DNA from 3 places in the Pseudomonas sp. MT3 genome. Region 1 is predicted to be linked to each of the others. Evidence: predicted binding sites of a transcription regulator. Region 1 holds the regulator's gene; each other region holds the start of a gene.
The links. Region 1 encodes LexA, which represses DNA repair genes until DNA is damaged. Its sites were predicted from a motif close to CTGTNTNNNNANACAG; they were not measured.

Region 1 (7,385 bases):
TGCGCGAGGCCATCGGCGGCGACGACTCGCGCTACAAGCGCGTGGTCTTCAACGAAATCACCAAGAAGGCCATCCAGGAGGCCTTCTCCCAGCCCGGCGAGCTGGACATCAATCGCGTGAATGCCCAGCAGGCGCGCCGCTTCCTCGACCGCGTGGTGGGCTACATGGTCTCGCCGCTGCTGTGGGCGAAGATCGCCCGCGGCCTTTCAGCCGGCCGCGTGCAGTCGGTGGCGGTGAAGCTGGTGGTCGAGCGTGAGCGCGAGATCCGCGCCTTCGTTCCGGAAGAATACTGGGAAGTGCATGCCGACCTGGGCACGCCGAAGAGCGACAAGGTTCGCTTCGAAGTGGTGCGCGAGAAGGGCGAAGCCTTCAAGCCGCTGAACGAGGCCCAGGCAATGGCCGCCCTGGAGAAGCTCAAGGCGTCCAGCTACAGCGTCTCCAAGCGCGAGGACAAGCCCACTTCCAGCAAGCCCTCGGCGCCGTTCATCACCTCCACCCTGCAGCAGGCCGCGAGCAACCGCCTGGGCTTCGGGGTGAAGAAGACCATGATGATGGCCCAGCGTCTCTACGAGGCGGGCTACATCACCTATATGCGTACCGACTCGACCAACCTGTCGGCCGATGCCATCGACATGGTGCGCGGCTTCATCGACAGCGAGTTCGGCAAGAAATACCTGCCGGCCAAGCCGAACTTCTACTCCAGCAAGGAAGGCGCCCAGGAAGCGCACGAAGCGATTCGTCCGTCCGACGTCAACCTGCGTCCGACCCAACTGTCGGGCATGGAGCGCGACGCCGAGCGCCTGTATGACCTGATCTGGCGCCAGTTTGTGGCCTGCCAGATGCCGCCGGCCGAATACCTGTCGACCACCGTCAGCGTTGCCGCCGGTGACTTCGAGCTGCGCGCCAAGGGTCGCATCCTCAAGTTCGACGGCTACACCAAGGTGCTGCCGCAGCAGGGTAAGCCGGGCGATGACGACGTCCTGCCGGAGATGAACCAGGGCGAAGCCATGAAGCTGCTCAAGCTCGACCCGAGCCAGCACTTCACCAAGCCACCGGCGCGCTTCTCCGAAGCCAGCCTGGTCAAGGAGCTGGAAAAGCGTGGCATCGGTCGTCCGTCCACCTACGCGGCGATCATCTCCACCATTCAGGAACGCGGCTACGTCACCACCCACAACCGCCGCTTCTACGCGGAAAAAATGGGCGACATCGTCACCGACCGCCTCAACGAGAGCTTCTCCAACCTGATGGACTACGGCTTCACCGCCGGCATGGAAGAGCACCTCGATGACGTGGCCCAGGGCGAGCGCGACTGGAAACACCTGCTGGACGAGTTCTACGGCGATTTCCGCAAGAAGCTCGACCTGGCCGAAGCCGCCAACGACGGCATGCGCGCCAACCAGCCGACCCTGACCGACATCCCCTGCCGCGAGTGCGGTCGGCCGATGATGATCCGTACCGCCTCCACCGGTGTGTTCCTTGGCTGCTCGGGCTACAGTCTGCCGCCGAAAGAGCGTTGCAAGGCGACGGTCAACCTGATTCCGGGCGATGAAATCGCCGCGGATGACGAAGGTGAGTCCGAGTCCCGCGTGCTGCGTGGCAAGCACCGCTGCCCGATCTGCAGCACCGCGATGGACGCCTACCTAGTCGACGAGAAGCGCAAGCTGCACATCTGTGGCAACAATCCGGACTGCGCCGGCTACGAGATCGAAGAAGGCCAGTACCGCATCAAGGGGTACGAAGGCCCGAGCCTGGAATGCGACAAGTGCGGCAGCGAGATGCAGCTCAAGACCGGCCGCTTCGGCAAGTTCTTCGGCTGCACCAACCCGACCTGCAAGAACACCCGCAAGCTGCTGAAGAACGGCGAACCTGCGCCGCCGAAGATGGACGCCATCCGCATGCCGGAGCTCAAGTGCGAGAAGGTGGACGACATCTACGTGCTGCGTGACGGCGCTTCTGGCCTGTTCCTGGCCGCCAGCCAGTTCCCGAAGAACCGCGAGACCCGCGCTCCGCTGGTGGCCGAACTGGTGCCGCACAAGGACGAGCTGGATCCGAAGTACCACTTCCTGCTCGCCGCTCCGGCAAAAGACCCGGATGGCCGCCCGGCGGTGATTCGCTTCAGCCGCAAGACCAAGGAGCAGTACGTGCAGTCCGAGGTCGACGGCAAGCCCACCGGCTGGCGCGCGTTCTTCGACGGCGGCAAGTGGAAGGTCGAAGACAAGCGCTGATGGAAGGCGCGCCCCGCTGAGGCGGGGCGTGCTTATACTGCCGAAGTCGACTGCAGAGGGCCCGGTCATGGCGCACGAACTCTATACTCGTACCAACCAGAAGCTGTTCTTTGCCGGCCTTGCCCTGGAAGCCTGGCGCAGCGCCGAAGCGGCGCGTGCGATGAATGCCCAGGCGCGCATCCAGGCCGAGCGCGAAGCGGCGCTGTTCCATCTCTACGGAGCGGTGCTGGGCGTGGCCCATGAGATCGCTGGGTACTACCGCCTGCCCCAGGCGGGTGCGCCGCGCGTCGATATGCTGCTGAATGCCGAGGTGCTGACCGCGGCTCCAAGTCCGGAGCTGGCGGAAATGGTCGAGCTGGCGCAGGCCCCGGAAGCCTGGCTGAGCCGCCTGCTGGCCGCCTACGCTGCACTGTTCCAACCACCGAGTGAGCCGAAGAAGGCCAAGGTCGATCCGACCCAGCCGTTGATCCAGGCGGTGAACATCGATGAAGAAGCGCCGGTCGAGCTGGGCCACGAAGAGCTCGAGGCCTGGCGCAAGTCCCTGAAAGAGCTGGTGCTGCGCTTTCGCGCGTCGCTGACCGAACTCTGATACATGCTCTGATACGCACGGGTACGACCAGTCGGTCGGTCGGCGGAACGTTGGGCTAGGGTGTAGCGAATGTGACTGTTACACTACGCGTTCTGCTGTGGAGAACCCTTGCTATGCCAACCTCGTTTCTGGAAATCGTAGAGCTGCCTGACGGGCGTATCGTGCTGCGTCGCGCAGATGATGAGGAGGCATTGGTGACCCTGGAATTTTCCGCCGATGCCAAGGGCTTCCTGCAGGGGCAGCACATCGAGATCGCCAAGGCGATGTTCAATGTCGGCGTGCAGATGGCGGGGCGCCTTGCCGAAGGCAGTGACGCCGGCATGGATGAAGGTCCGCGCGTCCTGCACTAAGGTTCGTTCTGGCTTCGCGGCGGTCGCGGCGAAGCCTTCCCCTCATCCCAGGCGAATGTTCAGGCTCTGTGCCTGGCCGGCGATAGCGGCGCGGGATAACTGCGCGCGCGCCTTGGCATTGAGATTCAGCCAGCTCACCACGGTATGACTGTTGCCCAGGCGCAGTGCCTCGCAGGCCAGGGCTTGTGCGGCCGCCTGGTCGCGCGCCGGCAGCAGCAGGATGCGTTCGCGGTTCAGGCCGGCCTTGCGCAGCCAGTCCGGGGTCAGGCTGGAGGGTGGGGCGATCAGGGTCAGCCAGCGCGAATCGCTTTCCTCGCTCAGCTCGCGGAGCATCGGCGCCAGCAGCGTCAGGCATTGGCCGGGGAGGCCGCGCAGGGCGATCTCGCTGAAAGCGCTTTCGTCATCGGCGGGTTGTTCTTCCATCAGCTCCGGAAGCAGGGGAGCAGTACCGCTCGCCCAGAGTGCTTCCTGGAACAGCGGGAGTTGCGGCAGGTTCAGCGGCTGCGGGTACTGCATGGGTATCTCCTGTTCAGCGGCGGATCACGCCGACGCTCAAGCCTTCGATGATCAGTTCCTGTTCCTTGAGATCGACCTCGATGGGGGCGAACTCAGGGTTCTCGGCGATCAGCCAGACCTTGCTGCCTTCGCGCTTGAAGCGCTTCACCGTTACCTCTTCACCCAGGCGGGCGACCACGATCTGGCCGTTGCGCGCCTCGCGGGTAACGTGCACGGCGAGCAGGTCGCCGTCGAGGATGCCGACATCCTTCATGCTCTGCCCGCGCACGCGCAGCAGGTAGTCGGCCGGCGGGTTGAAGAAGGTGGGGTTGATGCGGCAGGTGTCGTCGACGTTCTGCTCGGCGAGTATCGGCGCGCCGGCGGCAACGCGACCGATGATCGGCAATTCGTCGTCATTGGCGGCGGCTTTGGGTTCGAAACCGGGAATGCGGATGCCGCGGGAGGCGCCCGGGGTCATTTCGATGGCGCCCTTGCGGGCGAGGGCCTTCAGGTGTTCCTCGGCGGCGTTGGGGGATTTGAAGCCGAGTTCCTGGGCGATTTCCGCGCGGGTGGGCGGGTAGCCGTTGTCTTCCAGGCAGCGTTTGATGAAGGCGAGGATCTCGGCTTGGCGCGGCGTCAGCTTCAGCATGTCCATACTCTGGCTTTTTATACAGTGCCTGGAATTATATACAGTGATGGCGGGCTGGCAATGCCTATTTTCGCGCGGCTGTCGGCTCCACCCCCGTGGATGTAACCTGTGCCTGTTGGCAAGCGTCTTGCTGAGATTCAGTCATCTCGTCGTATTGCCTATAATTTTGTTAACAATCGATCGCACTTCGCTTGACAATACAAGAGGCTGAAACGTATGTTTCAAACAAGTGTTTGTCAGGCGGAATAGTCATGGCCCAGTCGGAAACCGTCGAACGCATCCTGGATGCTGCGGAACAGTTGTTCGCGGAGAAAGGCTTCGCTGAGACTTCTTTGCGTCTTATCACCAGCAAGGCGGGGGTTAACCTTGCGGCGGTGAACTATCACTTCGGCTCGAAGAAGGCGCTGATCCAGGCGGTCTTCTCGCGCTTCCTCGGGCCGTTCTGTTCCAGCCTCGAGAAGGAGCTGGATCGTCGCCAGGCCAAGCCCGATGCGCCGCGAGCCACTCTGGAAGAGCTGCTCGAGCTGTTGGTCGTCCAGGCGATGGCGGTGAAGCCGCGCAGCGGCAACGATCTGTCCATCTTCATGCGTCTGCTGGGCCTTGCTTTCAGCCAGAGCCAGGGGCACCTGCGCAAGTACCTTGAAGAAGTCTACGGCAGGGTGTTCCGCCGCTACATGCTGTTGGTGAACGAAGCCGCGCCGCGCCTGCCGCCGTTGGAACTGTTCTGGCGCGTGCACTTCATGCTCGGCGCCGCGGCGTTCAGCATGTCCGGCATCAAGGCGTTGCGGGCGATGGCCGAGAACGACTTCGGCGTGAGTACGTCCATCGAGCAGGTGATGCGCCTGATGGTTCCGTTCCTTGCCGCCGGCATGCGTGCCGACAGCGGCATCAGCGATCCGTCGCTGGCCGGTGCCCAACTCAAGCCGCGTGCCAAGGCCCCCGCCAAGGCCTGAGCCGAGCTGGGCGGTACAGTCCTGATCGGCTAAAGTAGCCGGCCATGACTGACCTCGATTTCCTCCATATTTCCCTGTCCGACCAGATGCTCTACGGCTTTGCCGGCGAGCACCTGTGCTTGCGCCTGGCGATTTCCAGCGCGGCCAACGGCGCTGGCGAGTCGAGTGGTTCCGGCTGCACGCCGCGTGGCCTGCATCAGGTTCGTGCGCGCATCGGCGAAGGTCTGCCCAAGGGGGCGGTGCTCAAGGGGCGGCGCTGGACGGGCGAGGTCTGGACCCGGGCGCTGCACGATGAGTGCCCCGGCCGCGACTGGATTCTCACACGCATCCTCTGGCTCAGCGGCTGCGAGCCGGGGCGCAATCGAATGGGGGAGGTGGATACCTTCCGCCGCTACATATACCTGCACGGCACGCCGGACTGCGAACCCATGAGTGTGCCGCTGTCCCACGGCTGTATCCGCCTGCGCAATGACGACCTGCTGGAACTCTTTCCCCGAGTGCCCCTCCATTGCCGGGTCCGTATCGAAGAGGCCGCCTGCCCCGACTGGCAGGCGCCACAACTGAACTGAAAGGAATGCACATGCAAGGCTCCCTGATGCTCGACATCGGCGGCACCTGGCTGACCGCCGAGGACCGCCAGATCCTGCGCCACCCGGAAGTGGGCGGCCTGATCATCTTCGCCCGCAACATCGAGTCGCCGCGCCAGGTGCGCGAGCTCTGCGCAGCCATCCGCGCGGTGCGCCCGGATCTGCTGCTGGCAGTGGATCAGGAAGGCGGTCGGGTGCAGCGTCTGCGCCAGGGCTTCCTGCGCCTGCCGGCGATGCGCGCCATTGCCGACAACGCCAATGCCGAGCGCCTGGCCGAACAGTGCGGCTGGTTGATGGCGACCGAAGTGCTGGCGGTGGGGCTGGACCTCAGTTTCGCTCCGGTGCTGGACCTGGATCACCAGCGCAGCGCGGTGGTCGGCAGTCGCGCCTTCGAGGGCAGCCCCGAGCGCGCGGTCGCGCTGGCCGGCGCCTTCATCCGAGGCATGCACGCTGCCGGTATGGCGGCCACCGGCAAGCACTTCCCCGGCCACGGCTGGGCGGAGGTCGACTCCCATGTGGGAATCCCGGAGGACGAGCGCAGCCTGGAAGAGATCCGCGCCTGTGACCTGGTCCCGTTCCAGCGCCTGTCGGGCGAGCTGGATGCGCTGATGCCGGCCCACGTGATCTACCCGCGGGTCGACCCGAATCCCGCCGGCTTCTCCCGGCGCTGGCTGCAGGACATCCTGCGCGGGGAACTGGGCTTCGACGGAGTGATCTTCAGCGACGACCTGTCTATGGCCGGCGCCCATGTGGTGGGCGATGCCGCCAATCGCATCGAGGCCGCGTTGAACGCCGGTTGCGACATGGGCCTGGTGTGTAATGATCGCGCCTCCGCCGAGTTGGCCCTGAGCGCGTTGCAGCGCCTGAAGGTCACTGCGCCGGCGCGCCTGCAACGCATGCGCGCCAGGGCCTGGCCGGGTGCCGAGTACAAGCAGCCGCCGCGCTGGCAGCAGGCCGTGGGCGAACTGCGCGCCGCACAACTGATCGACTAAAGGATTTGCCATGACTGTCTACGCCATCATCGGCGGCACCGGCCTGACTCAACTGGAAGGCCTGACCCTGAAGGACTCCGTCGCGCTGGACACGCCCTACGGCGCGCCTTCGGCTGCCATCCAGCGTGGCGAGTTCGCCGGCCGCGAGGTGTTGTTCCTCGCCCGTCACGGCCATCCGCATCGCTTCCCGCCGCACCAGGTGAACTACCGCGCCAACCTTTGGGCGTTGCAGCAGGCAGGGGCGGAGGCGGTTCTGGCGGTGAACGCGGTGGGCGGTATCCATGCGGCGATGGGTAGCGGTCATCTTTGCGTGCCGCACCAGATCGTCGATTACACCTGGGGCCGCGAGCACACTTATTTTGCCGGTGACATCGATCACGTTACCCACATCGATTTCAGCCATCCGTATGACGAAGGGCTGCGCCAGAAGCTGATCGGGGCTCTGCGGGCGCTGGGCTATTCGCATAGCAGTTATGGTGTCTATGCCGCGACCCAGGGGCCGCGCCTGGAAACCGTGGCGGAGATCGCCAAGCTGGAGCGCGACG
Region 2 (7,385 bases), on a different contig from region 1:
CGACGGTCTGGCCGTCGGCGCCGATGGCTTCACCGCGAAAAACGCTGCCGTCGGCAAGTGCAAGTATGGCTGGCTTAGTCAAGAAGACCTCCCGTAGTTCAAGCCTGGCTGGGCGTGCGCAGATTGTAAAAAAGCGGGATGACATCAGAAGAAGTCATCCCGCTTTTTATGTGATCATGCTGCGCTACTTTTAGTGGACACACTAAAGCTGTAGTTTACAGAAATGCGACATCATGGTCCACCTTTTGCACGACGTACGGCCATGCCACTCAGCGAAGGCCGAGCACATCCTGCATGTCGTACAGGCCACTGCCCTGCCCTTCCAACCACTGCGCGGCGCGCACGGCGCCACGGGCGAAGGTCATGCGGCTAGAGGCCTTGTGGGTGATCTCCACGCGCTCGCCATCGGCAGCGAACAGCACGGTGTGATCGCCCACCACATCGCCGGCACGCACGGTGGCGAAACCGATGGTTTCGCGCGGACGAGCACCGGTCTGGCCTTCGCGACCGTACACGGCCACTTTCTCCAGATCGCGACCCAACGCATTGGCGACCACTTCGCCCATGCGCAGCGCGGTACCGGACGGCGCGTCGACCTTATGGCGGTGGTGCGCTTCGATGATCTCGATGTCCACTTCGTCGCCCAGCACACGGGCAGCGGTATCGAGCAGCTTCAGGCAGAGGTTCACGCCGACGCTGTAGTTGGCGGCGAAGACGATCGGGATGTCCCTGGCCGCATCGTTCAGCAGCGCCTTCTCCTCGACGGTGAAGCCAGTGGTGCCGATAACCATCGCCTTGCCCGCCCTGCGGCAGACTTCCAGATTCTTCAGGGTCACGGTCGGGTGGGTGAAGTCGATCAGCACGTCGAACTCGTCGACCACCTTGGCCAGGTCGCCCGACAGCGGCACGCCGATGCGGCCCAGGCCGGCCAGCTCACCGGCATCGGCACCGACCAGAGTACTGTCCGGGCGGTCGACCGCCGCGGTCAGGCCGGCGCTGCCGCCCGTCTGCTGCACCGCCTCGATCAGGGTCTTGCCCATGCGCCCGGCGGCGCCCATTACGGCAATACGTCGCATAACATCAGCTCCAAGCAACAAGCTGCAAGCTGCAAGCGCCGCCCCTTAGAGCTTGTCGCTTGCAGCTTGCGGCTCGAGAAAGTCATAGATCGTCGAAGAAGCGCTTCATACCTTCGAACCAGCCACTGGCCTTGGGCGAATTGGAAGAGTTGCCCTGCAGGGTATTGCGGAACTCTTCGAGCAGCTCGCGCTGGCGCTTGTCCAGTTGCACCGGAGTCTCCACGACGACGCGGCACATCAGGTCGCCGGCACCGCCACCGCGCACCGGGGCGACCCCCTTTCCGCGCAGGCGGAACAGCTTGCCGGTCTGAGTGCCCTCGGGAATCTTCAGCTTCACGCGGCCATCCAGAGTCGGCACTTCCAGTTCGCCGCCCAGCGCAGCATCGGCGAAGCTGATCGGCACTTCGCAGTACAGGTGCTTGCCGTCGCGCTGGAAGATGTCGTGCTCACGCACGTTCACCACCACGTAGAGGTCGCCCGCCGGGCCACCGTGGGCGCCAGCCTCGCCTTCGCCGGTCAGGCGGATGCGGTCACCGGTATCGACGCCCGCCGGCACTTTCACCGACAGGGTCTTGTGTTCTTCCACGCGACCCTGACCGTGGCAGGAACCACAGGGGTCGGTGATCATCTTGCCGCTGCCGTGGCAGCGCGGGCAGGTCTGCTGCACCGAGAAGAAGCCCTGCTGCATGCGCACCTGGCCGATACCACCGCAGGTGGTACAGGTGACCGGCGTGGTGCCGGGCTTGGCGCCGCTGCCGCTGCAGGTCTTGCAACCGACCAGGGTCGGGACGCGAATGGTCACGGTGGTGCCGCGAACCGCGTCTTCCAGGTCCAGGTCGAGGGTGTAGCGCAGGTCGGCGCCGCGCGCCGGGCCGCCACGGGAACCGCCGCGTCCGCCACCACCACCGAAGAAGTCACTGAAGACATCGCCGAAGATGTCCGAGAAGCTCGCACCACCGAAGCCCGCACCGGCACCGCCCATCTGCGGATCGACGCCGGCATGGCCGTACTGGTCGTAGGCCGCGCGCTTGCTGGCGTCGGACAGAACCTCGTACGCCTCGTTGGCCTCCTTGAATTTGTCCTCGGCCTCCTTGTCGCCGGGATTGCGGTCCGGGTGGAATTTCATGGCCAGCCGGCGGTAGGCCTTCTTCAGGTCCGACTCGCTGGCGCCACGCTCGACACCCAGTACCTCGTAAAAATCACGTTTGGCCATAACTTTCCTGCACCTCGAAAACCTCTCCCCCAGACACGCCGACGCGGGAGCAAGCCCCCGCGTGACGTTTCATGCGCACCGACACGCGGGCCGGTGCGCTGGAGCGCAAGCTTGCACGCGGCTTACTTGTTCTCCTTGACCTCTTCGAATTCGGCGTCGACGACATCGTCACCCGCCTTGTCGTCAGCGGCCTCGCCCTGAGCGGCAGCGCCCGGCTGCGGCTGTTCGGCGTACATCTTCTGCGCCAGCGGGGTGGACGCCTGGGACAGCGCGTTCATCTTCGCTTCGATCTCGGCCTTGTCGTCACCTTTCACGGCAACTTCCAGCTCGCCGAGCGCCTTGTCGATGGCGGCTTTCTCCTCGGCGGTGGCCTTGTCGCCAGCCTCGGTGACCATCTTGCGAGTGGCGTGGACCAGCGCGTCACCCTGGTTGCGGGCAGCGGCCAGTTCCTCGAACTTGCGGTCCTCCTCGGCGTTCGCCTCGGCATCACGCACCATCTGCGCAATCTCGTCCTCGGACAGGCCGGAGGAGGCCTTGATCACGATGGACTGCTGCTTGCCGGTGGCCTTGTCCTTGGCGCCGACGTGCAGGATGCCGTTGGCGTCGATGTCGAAGGTCACTTCGATCTGCGGCACGCCACGCGGAGCCGGCGGAATGTCGGCCAGGTCGAACTTGCCCAGCGACTTGTTCTGCGCGGCTTGCTTGCGCTCGCCCTGCAGCACGTGGATGGTCACGGCGCCCTGATTGTCATCGGCGGTGGAGAACACTTGCGACTTCTTGGTCGGGATGGTGGTGTTCTTGTCGATCAGCGCGGTCATCACGCCACCCAGGGTTTCGATACCCAGGGTCAGCGGGGTGACGTCGAGCAGCAGCACGTCCTTCACGTCGCCGGCCAGCACGGCGCCCTGGATGGCAGCACCCATCGCGACGGCTTCGTCCGGGTTGACGTCCTTGCGCGCTTCCTTGCCGAAGAACTCGGCAACGGTCTTCTGCACCAGCGGCATGCGGGTCTGGCCGCCGACCAGGATCACTTCGTCGATCTTCGAGACGTCCAGGCCTGCGTCTTTCAGCGCAACGCGGCACGGCTCGATGGTGCGGGTGACCAGGTCTTCCACCAGGGATTCCAGCTTGGCGCGGGAAACCTTGACGTTCAGGTGCTTCGGACCGCTGGCGTCAGCGGTGACGTACGGCAGGTTGACGTCGGTCTGCTGGGTGGAGGACAGCTCGATCTTGGCCTTCTCGGCAGCTTCCTTCAGGCGCTGCATGGCCAGCGGGTCGCCCTTGAGGTCCATGCCGGATTCTTTCTTGAATTCTTCGACGAGGTAGTCGATCAGGCGCAGGTCGAAGTCTTCACCACCGAGGAAGGTGTCACCGTTGGTGGCCAGTACTTCGAACTGGTGCTCGCCATCGACTTCGGCGATTTCGATCACGGAAACGTCGAAGGTGCCGCCGCCCAGGTCGTAGACGATGATGGTGTGGTCGCCCTTGGCCTTGTCCAGGCCGTAGGCCAGCGCAGCTGCGGTCGGTTCGTTGATGATGCGCTTGACGTCGAGACCGGCGATGCGGCCGGCGTCCTTGGTGGCCTGGCGCTGGCTGTCGTTGAAGTAGGCCGGAACGGTGATGACCGCTTCGGTGACAGGTTCGCCGAGATAGTCTTCGGCGGTCTTCTTCATCTTCTTCAGGACTTCGGCGGAGACCTGCGGCGGAGCCATCTTCTGGCCCTTGGCCTCGACCCATGCGTCGCCGTTGTCAGCCTTGACGATCTTGTAAGGCACCATCTTGATGTCTTTCTGTACGACGTCTTCTTCGAAGCGACGACCGATCAGGCGCTTCACCGCGTACAGGGTGTTGGTCGGGTTGGTCACGGCCTGGCGCTTGGCCGGCTGACCTACCAGGATTTCGCCATCGTTGGCGTAGCCGATGATCGATGGGGTGGTACGAGCGCCTTCGGCGTTCTCGATGACCTTGACGTTACCGTTCTCCAGGATGGACACACAGGAGTTGGTGGTCCCCAGGTCGATACCAATGATTTTGCCCATATTCACTCTCCAGAAATTAGATTCCGCGCTGACCCTGTTGCGGGTATTTGGCTCGGTTGATTACCCAGATGGGGACCGGGTGGTGGATTTCAAGCCTTCTCGTCGATCGAAGGCGGGGTTTGTTCGGGCGCCTTGCTGACCACGACCATCGCCGGACGCAGCAGGCGACCGTTGAGCAGGTAACCCTTCTGGAACACCTTGACCACGCTGCCCGGCTCCAGGTGCACGCTCTCCTCCATCGCCATCGCCTGGTGATGTTCGGGATTGAACGGCTCGCCGTGCGGATCGACCGGCTCCAGGTTGTAGCGCTTGAGGGTGTCGTGGAACATCTTCAGGGTCAGCTCGATGCCTTCGCGCATCGGCCTGATCGCCTCATCGGTCGAACTGGACATCTCCAGCGCGCGCTCGAGGGTATCGACGATCGGCAGCAGGTCGCCGGAGAACTTCTCCAGGGCGAACTTGTGCGCCTTCTCCACGTCCTGCTCGGCACGGCGGCGGACGTTCTGCAGTTCGGCGACGGCGCGCAGGCTCTGATCCTTGGCCGCGGCGACCTGCTCTTCCAGCTCCAGCACGCGGGCGTTCAGGTCCTCGGCAGCACCGGTGTCCGGCTGCTCGTTGAACTGGGAATCCTGAGTCTGTTGTTCGTCAGACATGCCACTCTCCTAAAAAAGAAAATAAGCCTTTGAAAACAAAGCGAACCCATTGGTCCGCGGCTCTGCCGTCTATATGGGGTGGGATTCGGCCACTTCAAGGGCCGAGAGGAGAATTGCCAGCAGCTCAAAATACTGTATAAATAACCAGACCTATTGATGGAGCCGCCGCCCATGCTGGTTCACCTGTCCGTGCACAACTACGCCATCGTCGAGCACCTCGATCTCGAGCTCGCCGCCGGCATGACCGTGATCACCGGCGAAACCGGCGCCGGCAAATCGATCATGCTCGACGCCCTCGGCCTGGCCCTGGGCGACCGTGCCGACAGTGGCGTGGTGCGCCCCGGCTCGGACAAGGCCGACATTCTCGCCAGCTTCGATGTCAGCGCGATTGCCGAAGCCCGCGACTGGCTGGCCGAGCGCGACCTGGAACAGGACGGTCCGTGCATCCTGCGCCGGGTGATCACCGCCGAAGGCCGCTCCCGCGCCTACATCAACGGCACGCCCTGCCCGCTGGGCGACCTCAAGCACCTGGGCGAGCTGCTCATCGATATCCACAGCCAGCACGAGCACCAGTCCCTGCTCAAGGCCGACACCCATCGCCGCCTGCTCGACGAATTCGCCGGCAGCCAGGATCTGGCGCGCCAGGTACACCTCGCCGCGCAGCGCTGGAAGCAGACCCGCCAGGAACTGGACCGTCTGTCGCGCAACGGCGACGAGCAGCGCGCCCGCCACCAGTTGCTCAGCTACCAGTTGGAAGAGTTGGAAAACCTCGGCCTGAGTGATAACGAACTGGAGTCGCTGGAGGCCGAACACAGAACCCTGAGCAACGCCGGCAGCCTGATCGCCGCCTGCCGCCAGGTCGTCGAGCTGTGCAGCGAAAGCGATGCCGGCAACGTGCTCTCGGCGCTGACCTCCAGCCTGAACCGCCTGACGGCCTTCCAGAGCCAGCCGGCAGCGCTCTCCGAAGCCGTGAACCTGCTCTCCAGCGCGCAAATCCAGGTAGAGGAAGCCATCGGCGAACTGAACCGCTTCGTCGATCACTTCGACGCCGACCCCATACGTCTGCAGCAGTTGGAAGAACGCATGGATGCCATCTACAGCCTTGCGCGCAAGCACCGCGTGCAGCCCCACGAACTGCAGGATCTGCAGCAACGCCTGCTGGACGAACTGGAAGCGCTGAACGCCGACGACGAAGCCGTGGAGCGCCTGGGCGACGAACTGGCCGCCTACGCCCGCCACTATCAGGAGAAGGCCGACGAACTCAGCCGCCTCCGCCAGGGCGCCGCGCCGCAACTGGCCAAGGCCGTGGAGGTGGAAATGCAGCGCCTGGGCATGCCGGGCGGGCGCTTCGCCATCGAACTGCGCGACGCCACCTCGGACGAACCGCAGGTCAACGGCCTGGAGCAGCTGGAGTTCCTGGTCAGCGCCAACCCCGGCCAACCCATCAAGGGCCTGGCAAAGGTCGCCTCCGGTGGCGAATTGTCGCGCATCAGCCTGGCGATCCAGGTGATCACCGCGCAGACCTCGCGCATCCCCACCCTGGTCTTCGACGAAGTGGACGTCGGCATCGGCGGCCCCACCGCCGAAGTGGTCGGCCAATTGCTGCGCCGCCTGGGCGATCGCGGCCAGGTACTGACCGTCACCCACCTGCCGCAGGTTGCCGCCCAGGGCCACCAGCACCTGTTCGTGCACAAGGATCGCGACACCCGCGAAACCCGCACCGCCGTGGCCAACCTGAAGAAGGCCGAACGCATCGAGGAAATCGCCCGCATGCTCGGCGGCGTCGACCTGACCAAGGAATCCCTGGCCCACGCGCGCAAGATGGTGGATTCCGCCCTACAGGGCTGATCCTGCAGGAGCGAGCTTGCTCACAAACGTGCGTCCGGCCACTCCAGCGCTGAGCGGTTCGCGAGCAATCTCGCTCCTACATGAAAGACGCCCGAAAATAAAAACGGCGACCCTTGGGTCGCCGTTTCTGCATCCGCATGCGCTTACTTCTTCTTGCGCACGTAGAGCACCAGATTGTGATCGACGAGCTCGAAGCCGCGCTCGCGGACGATCTCCTTCTGGCGTTTCTCGATTTCCGAGTCCATGAACTCGATCACTTCGCCGGTATCGACGCAGACCATGTGATCGTGGTGACCGCTGTCCGCCAGCTCGAAGACGGCATGACCGCCGTCGAAGTTGTGGCGAACCACCAGGCCGGCGGCCTCGAACTGGGTCAGCACGCGATAGACAGTGGCCAGACCTACGTCCTCCCCTGCCTCCATCAGCGCTTTGTAGACATCCTCCGCGCTCATGTGGCGTTGCTCGGCGGAATCGAGCATTTGGAGGATCTTGACGCGCGGCAGCGTGACCTTCAGTCCGGCTTTGCGCAGTTCGCTATTTTCAACCATGTGTGCTT
Region 3 (7,385 bases), on a different contig from region 1:
TTGAGGCGAGGCAGCATGGCCATCTGCGCACGGGACTCGATCTGGAACACGCCCACGGTATCGGCGCGGCTGATCATCTCGTAGGTCTTCGGGCATTCCTGCGGCAGGGTGGCGAGCGTCCACTGCTGGCCGCGATAGCGCTGGATCAGGTCGAAGCAGCGGCGCAGGGCACTGAGCATCCCCAGGGCGAGCACGTCGACCTTGAGCAGGCGGACCGCGTCCAGATCATCCTTGTCCCACTGGATCAACGTGCGCTCGGGCATCGCGGCGTTTTCGACCGGAACCAGGGTGTCCAGCGGTTGCTGGGAAATGACGAAACCGCCGGGGTGTTGTGACAGATGCCGGGGGAAGCCGGCCAGTTGCCCGGTCAGCGCCAGTACCCGGCGCAGTACCGGGCTGTCCGGATCGAAGCCGGCTTCGATCAGACGGTCACGGGGCGGACCCTCACGACTCCAGCGCCCACAGCAGTCGGCCAGTGCGCCGACCTGATCAGGTGGCAGGCCAAGCGCCTTGCCCACGTCACGCACCGCCCCGGCGCCCCGATAGGTGCTGACTACTGCGGTCAACGCGGCGCGCGTGCGTCCGTAGCGGCGAAATACATACTGGATGACTTCCTCGCGGCGGTCGTGTTCGAAGTCGACGTCGATATCCGGCGGCTCGTTGCGCTCGCGGGAGATGAAGCGGCCGAACAGCAGATTGCTGTGCGTCGGGTCGAGTTCGGTAATGCCCAGCGTGAAGCACACCGCGGAGTTGGCAGCCGAACCACGCCCCTGGCAGAGGATGTGTTGCGAGCGGGCGAAGCGGACGATGTCATGGACCGTGAGGAAGTAGCTTTCGTATTCCAGCTCGATGATCAGCCGCAGTTCCTTGCGGATACGTTTAATGACGTTCTTCCTGGCTCCCTCGGGCCAACGCTCGCGGATGCCTTTATGAGTCAGGGCGCAAAGCCAACTGGCTGGCGTGTGCCCTTCGGGTACCAATTCACGCGGGTACTGGTATTTCACATCCCTGCCCAGGTCGAAAGTGCAGCGCTCGGCGATCTTTACCGTTTCCGCCAGCAACTCGGCAGGATAGATCGACGCCAGCGCCTCCCACGGCCGCAGATGGCGTTCGCCGTTGGGGTAGAGGTACTGGCCGGCCTCGTGCACCGGCAGGTGCTGGCGGATGGCGGTCATGCAGTCCTGCAGGGCGCGGCGGCCACGGGCGTGCATGTGCACGTCACCGCAGGCCACGGCGGGAATCTCCAGGCGTGCGGCCTGTTCCTGCAGGCGGCGCAGCTTGCCGGCGTCGTCCGGGCCCTTGTGCAGCTCGACGCCCAGCCACAGGCGCTCGGGGAACAGCTCGCGCAGCCAGAGGCCGTCGTCGTCCCGCTCGTCCCGTGGCAGCCAGATCGCCAGCAGGTGGTCGAGGTTGCCGTCGAAGTCCGTGCGCACCAGGCGGTAGCTGCCTTTCTCGGCGCCGCGACGGGCATGGGTGAGCAGGCGGCAAAGGTTCTCGTAGCCGGCCAGGTTCTCGGCCAGCAGCACCAGCTTCGGGCCTTGCGAGAGGCTCAGCTCGCTGCCGGTGATCAGCGCGACCTCGTGCTTCTTCGCCGCCTGCCAGGCGCGGACGATGCCGGCCAGGCTGCATTCGTCGGTGATCGCCAGGGCACGGTAGCCGAGCTTCTTCGCCCGCTCGAACAGTTCGTCGGCACTGGAGGCGCCGCGCTGGAAGCTGAAGTTGGACAGGCAGTGCAGCTCGGCGTAGCCGATGTCTTCGAGCGGCGCGTTCATGCGAACCAGCCGTGCAGCAGCAGCGGGCCGTCGTCGCCCACCGGGCGGAACACCCAGGCGCGCTGGCCGCTACGGGTGCGCACCTGGTAGTAGTCGCGGCGGATGTCCTCGCCGTCCCACCAGCCGGATTCGATGCGTTCGGGGCCGGCCAGCAGCGCCGGGGCGAACTCGCGCAGTGGCTGTGGCTCGGCCAGCAGCCAGCCGGGGCGCGGGGCTTCGGTGACGACTTTTAGCGGTGTGGAGCTGCCCTGCCAGGCGCGCTCCGGGCGATGGTCGGCGCGGCCCCCGAGACTGTGCACGGCGTCATCGCCCAACCGTGCGCGCAGGCGTTCGCGCAGCTGTTCCCAGGGCAGCGACTGCTGCGGACGGTCGTCGAACAGCTCGCGGCGCTGCGGCACGAAGGCCGGCAGGTCGTCGGCCAGCAACCGCACGCTGTGCACCGGGGCGCGCAGTTGCAGTTGCTCCAGGCGGCCACGGGTCAGCTCGAAGAGCATCGCCGCCTCGCGCTCGGCGCTGAGCAGGCCGACCGGCATCAGCGTGTCGCTGCCTTCATGGTGTTCCAGATGGAGGACGAAACGCTGCACGCCGCTGTCGCGTCCGGCGAGGAAGGCGGCGAGATCGGCGGTCAGGCGGCGCAGCGGGAACAGCAGCGCCTGGGTGGACTCCACGTCGAAGTTCAGCTCGATACGCGACTCGAAGCGATCCGGCGGCCGGTAGAACTCCAGGGCCAGCGGGCGCTGGCCGAGCAGGGTGTCGACCTGCCGCAGCACCTGCGGCGGGAAGCGCCGGGCCAGGCTCTCGCGCGGCAGGGCGAGCAGTTGCTGCAGGCTGCGCAGGCCCATGCGGCCCAGCGAGATGGCGGCGTCGCGCTCCAGGCCCAGGCGCTCCAGCGGCATCTTCCCCAGGTACTGACGCAGTTGCTGGTTGTCGTGGATCGCCAGCCCGTCGTGGCCGTTGGCAAGGATGCGCGCGGCGGCCGGGTTGGGCGCGGCGGTGATGCGGTGGCGGAAGCCGAGGCCGTTCAATTCTTCGCGCAGGCGCGCCTCGAAGCGCGGCCAGGGACCGAACAGTTGCAGGCTGGATTGCACCTCCAGCAGCAGCGCGCGGGGGTAGTGCTGGCTGACCTGGGAGCTGAAGCCGTAGGCCCAGGCGGCCAGCAGGTTCTGCCAGCGCTGCACGTCGCCCAGGTCGTACTCGGCGGTGGCGAAGTCGCGGCTCAGCGCCTGGGCGGCGGTGAGCGACTGGCCGGGCTTGAGCCCCAGCGCCCGCGCAGCCGGGTTCACCGCCTGCAGCACGCGGCGCTGGGTCGGCCCGGCGAGCAGCGCCAGGGCGGCGTCCGGCTCGGAACGGCCGCGCAGTACGCCGTCCATTGCCAGCTGTGGCAGGAGAATGCAGGCCCAGAGCATGGTCAGTACCAGGGCAGCGGGATGGGCCGCGCTGGCGCCAGGCCTCCCCGGCACTTGAGCACGCGCAGCTGCGCCGGGTTGGCGTCCAGCGCCAGGCGCAACGCGGCGGGCGAGGGGTTGAGCGCTTCGCGCTGCGAGCGGTAGGCGATGGCCAGGGTCTGCCCGGTTTCGGCGGCCACCTGCAGGCGGCGCAGGGCGCGGTCGTCGGCCTGCTGCGGCCAGCACAGCACGGCGCCGCAACTGCCCGAGCGCAAGCACTGCTCGGCGGTCCAGAGCGCATCGCGCCCGCTCGCCTGGATGATGGCGAGCTGCTCCAGCGCCACGCCGGCGGCCTGCCAGGCGGCCGGGTAGGGCACGTGGGGCGGTGCGACCAGCATGATGCGCTCGCCTGCTGCGCTGAGTCGCGCCAGGGTCGGCCAGACCAGTTGCAGTTCGCCGGTGCCTTCCGCGACCAGGAGGATTTCGCTGAGCGCCGCTTCCGGCCAACCGCCGCTGGGCAGGGCGGCGTCCAGGGCCGCATGCCCGGTGGGCTGCAGGCTGGGCGACAGGCCCTGGGGTTGGCCCTTCCAGACCTGGCGCTGGTGGAACAGGGTGTCGAGTGCGACCACGCTGCCCATCACGGCCTCCCGGCCGGCGAACGGCGACAGTCATGCGCCCGGCGGGCGGGCCGGGGAAGGGGCGGGGATGAGGGGTGCATGGGATTGCTCGAAAATAACTGTATGGATATACAGTTTATCCAGTGGGAAGGCGCCGTCAATGGCGGTTGGTCTGACGGGTATTCAGACGCGCCGGGGCGCTGCTACAAGTCCGCTCCGGCGCTTTGGCTCTCGTAGGAGCGGAGCTTCTCCGCGAATCGCCGGCAGGGCCGGCGTCTCCGGCAGGTTCGCGAGCAAGCTCGCTCCTACAGGTTGTACATCGGCGCGCTCTTCGTAGGAGCGAGCTTGCTCGCGAATCGCACGGCACAACGCCCATCGCGAAGCAGGGAATTGCGCATGCAAGCGGCTACAGCAACAGATACCCCTGCGGCGCCTTGAATCGCGGCGGATCGGCGATGAACTTCAGCCGCTCCGGCTTCCACCACCCCGGCAGCAACCGCCGCACCGCCGGCTGGTTGAAGCGGTCATCGAGCAGATAGATCACCCCCGAATCCGTCGGCGTGCGGATCACCCGGCCCGCCGCCTGGACGACCTTCTGCAAGCCAGGGAACAGGTAGGTGTAGTCGTAGCCGTCGCCGAACATCCCCTGCATGCGCTGCTTGATCTCTTCGTTGACCTCGTTCACCTGCGGCAATCCCAGCGTGGCGATGAAGGCGCCGATCAGGCGCTCGCCCGGCAGGTCGATGCCTTCGCCGAAAGCGCCGCCGAGCACGGCGAAGCCGATGCCGCGCGAGCCGGTGGTGAAGCGGTCGAGGAAGGCCTGGCGCTCCAGTTCGTTCATGCTGCGCGACTGTGCCCAGTGCGGGATGTCCGGGTACTCGGCGGTGAAGCGGTCCAGCGCCTGTTGCAGGTAGGCGTAGCTGCTGAAGAAGGCCAGGTAATTGCCGGGCCGCGTACGGAACTGCCGGGCCATCAGGGTGCTGATCGGTGTGAGGCTGGCCTCGCGGTGCTGGTAGCGGGTGGACAGGTTGCTCAGCGCGTGGACTTCCAGCTGTTCGGCGTGGAAGGGCGACTCCACCTCGCGCCAGCCGGTGTCTTCGGGCAGGCCGAGCAGGTCGGCGTAGTAATGCGCCGGGGTCAGGGTGGCGGAGAACAGCGTGGTGCTGTGGGCCACCTTGAAGCGCTCGGCGAGGAAGGGCGCCGGCACCACGTTGCGCAGGCACAGGGTCGAGAGTACGCGGCGCGCGCTGACGTCGTGGCGGGTGATGTCGAACAGCGAGTGCGGTCCGTAGGCCTCGGCCAGCCGGCAGAACAGCATGGCGTCGAGGTAGAAGCGCAGCAGCTCGGCCTCGTTGCCGGTGGGCTGGTCGGTGAGGTGGTCGGTGATGGCGCTGACGGCCTTCTGCAGCGCGGCGATGAACAGGTCGGGGATGGTCGGGTAGATCTGGTAGTCGACGTCCTGGTCCTGGTGTAGCTGGTTCCAGTGCCGGCCGACGCGCTCCAGCGCGCTTTTCAGCTTGGCCGGGGCGACTTTGCGCAGGGCATTGAACTCGCCCTGGTCCAGCTCGGCGCTGTACATGCCGCGGCCGCGCTCGATGAGGTTGTGCGCCTCGTCCACCAGCAGGGTGACCTTCCAGTCGTTGAGCACGGTAAGGCCGTAGAGCAGGGCGGTCATGTCGAAGTAGTAGTTGTAGTCGCCCACCACCACGTCAGACCAGCGGCACAGCTCCTGGCTCAGGTAGTACGGGCAGACCTGGTGTTCCAGCGCCACCTGGCGCACCGCTTCCTGGGTCAGCCAGCGCTGCTTGAGCGCGGCCTCGCGGGCGGCGGGCAGGCGATCGTAGAAACCCTTGGCCAGCGGGCAGGATTCGCCGTGGCAGGCTTTGTCCGGGTGCTCGCAGGCCTTGTCGCGGGCGACGTGCTCGAGCACCCGCAGCGGCTGGGCGGCCTCCTGCTGGCGCAGGGTCGCCAGGGCGTCCAGCGCCAGGCGCCGGCCGGGAGTCTTGGCAGTGAGGAAGAACAAGCGGTCCAGTTGCTGGCCGGGGAAGGCCTTGAGTTGCGGGAACAGGGTGCCGAGGGTCTTGCCGATGCCGGTGGTGGCCTGCGCCATCAGCGTCTGGCCGTCACGGGCGGCGCGGTACACCGACTCGGCGAGCATGCGCTGGCCCTGGCGGAAATCGGCGTAGGGGAAGCGCAGCGCTTCCAATCCCTGGTCACGCTCGACGCGGTGGGCGCTTTCCTGCTCGGCCCACTGCACGAAGCGCTGGCATTGCAGTTCGAAGAAGGCGCGCAGCTCATCGGCGGCGAAGCGCTCGCGGAACTCGGTTTCCTTCTGGGTGATGACGTTGAAGTAGACGACGGCCAGGTCGATGGCGTCGATCTCCAGGGTCTGGCACAGCAGCCAGCCGTATACCTTCACCTGCGCCCAGTGCAGCAGCCGGTGGTTCTGCGGGATGCGTGCGACGTCGCCACGATGGGTCTTGATCTCTTCCAGCAGGTTTTCGTTCGGGTCGTAGCCGTCGGCGCGGCCGCTGACCACCAACCCCGGGTATTCGCCGCGCAAAGGCAACTCGGCGATGTAGCCAAGACCGCGGCGGGAGACCACCGTGGCGTGCCCGGCCATGCCTTCCTGAGCCGTGGGAGCGGGGGTGAAGCGCAGGTCGAGGTCACCCTCCTTGGCGGTGAATTCGCACAGCGCGCGCACGGCGATGGCGTAGCTCATGAGAGCTCTTCCGCCTCGCCCTGCCAGCGCACGTAGCAGACTTCCACCGGCATGCCGTGCTCGGCGCAGAAGGCCAGCCAGCGCTTCTGGTTGTCCTGCAGGCGGTCGCCGGGGCCTTTCACCTCGATCATCCGGTAGCGCGCCTCGGCGGGCCAGAACTGGATCAGGTCGGGCATGCCGGCGCGGTTGGCCTTCGGGTCGGCCAGCAGGCGCTCGAACCACAGCTTCAGGTGCGCCGCCGGCAGGCAGTGCAGGGCCTGCTCCAGCAGGTTTTCGTCGAGCAGCTCCCAGTGTACGAAGGGCGAGAGGATACCGGTCTTGGCGGCCCAGGTTTCGCGGATCGCCGTCAGGTACGCATCGCTGTCCAGCAACGCCAGGCGTGCGGCGAAGGCTTCCGCACGGCGGCTGACGAAGTCGCTGCGGTTGAGATCGCTGGGCCCGACCTGGAAGGGGTGGAAGAAGGCGCCGGGCAGCGGGGCGAAGATCACGTCCCAGCAGAGCAGGCCGAACAGGCTGCAGATCAGCGCGTTTTCCACGTAGTGCACCGGCGCGTTGTCCTCGTGAAGCGCGGCCTGCACGGCGAACTCGACGTTGACGTCCGGGCGCGGCATCTCCAGATCGATGCGCAGCGGCGGGGCAGCCTTGGCGGCTTTTTCCTTCGGCAGCCCGAGCTGGCGGACCAGCCGGGTCAGCGCACGCTCGACCAACTGCAGCTCGCCGTCGCTTTCCGGCGCGACCAGGGCGGCTTGCACCAGGGCGTGGGCTTCCTCGAAGCGTTGCAGGCGTTCCAGCACGCGAATCTGCCGTTGCCGCGAGCCCTCGGCGGCGGTGCGTTGGTAAAGCGCCAGCGCGGCGTCCAGCTCGCCTTCGCGCTCCAGCTGGTAGGCCA

Region 2: a site for LexA is predicted at 5,114-5,129, ahead of recN (DNA repair protein RecN). Genes of this name have one in related genera too.
Region 3: a site for LexA is predicted at 3,894-3,909, ahead of imuA (translesion DNA synthesis-associated protein ImuA). Genes of this name have one in related genera too.

Annotation. Positions count from the first base shown of each region.
Region 1 is NZ_JBTVPY010000012.1:51,235-58,619, reverse strand. Features, by position in the region: gene topA (type I DNA topoisomerase) at 1-2,225, shown strand, start outside; gene ACYCAX_RS14120 (DUF6586 family protein) at 2,293-2,814, shown strand; gene ACYCAX_RS14115 (hypothetical protein) at 2,928-3,164, shown strand; gene sulA (SOS-induced cell division inhibitor SulA) at 3,207-3,680, opposite strand; gene lexA (transcriptional repressor LexA) at 3,694-4,308, opposite strand; gene ACYCAX_RS14100 (TetR/AcrR family transcriptional regulator) at 4,560-5,261, shown strand; gene ACYCAX_RS14095 (L,D-transpeptidase) at 5,306-5,830, shown strand; gene nagZ (beta-N-acetylhexosaminidase) at 5,842-6,840, shown strand; gene ACYCAX_RS14085 (S-methyl-5'-thioinosine phosphorylase) at 6,851-7,385, shown strand, end outside.
Region 2 is NZ_JBTVPY010000024.1:28,607-35,991, reverse strand. Features, by position in the region: gene carA (glutamine-hydrolyzing carbamoyl-phosphate synthase small subunit) at 1-82, opposite strand, end outside; gene dapB (4-hydroxy-tetrahydrodipicolinate reductase) at 270-1,076, opposite strand; gene dnaJ (molecular chaperone DnaJ) at 1,159-2,289, opposite strand; gene dnaK (molecular chaperone DnaK) at 2,412-4,328, opposite strand; gene grpE (nucleotide exchange factor GrpE) at 4,418-4,981, opposite strand; gene recN (DNA repair protein RecN) at 5,153-6,829, shown strand; gene fur (ferric iron uptake transcriptional regulator) at 6,973-7,377, opposite strand.
Region 3 is NZ_JBTVPY010000001.1:17,684-25,068, reverse strand. Features, by position in the region: gene ACYCAX_RS00110 (error-prone DNA polymerase) at 1-1,772, opposite strand, end outside; gene ACYCAX_RS00105 (Y-family DNA polymerase) at 1,769-3,178, opposite strand; gene imuA (translesion DNA synthesis-associated protein ImuA) at 3,181-3,795, opposite strand; gene ACYCAX_RS00095 (ATP-dependent DNA helicase) at 4,181-6,496, opposite strand; gene ACYCAX_RS00090 (VRR-NUC domain-containing protein) at 6,493-7,385, opposite strand, start outside.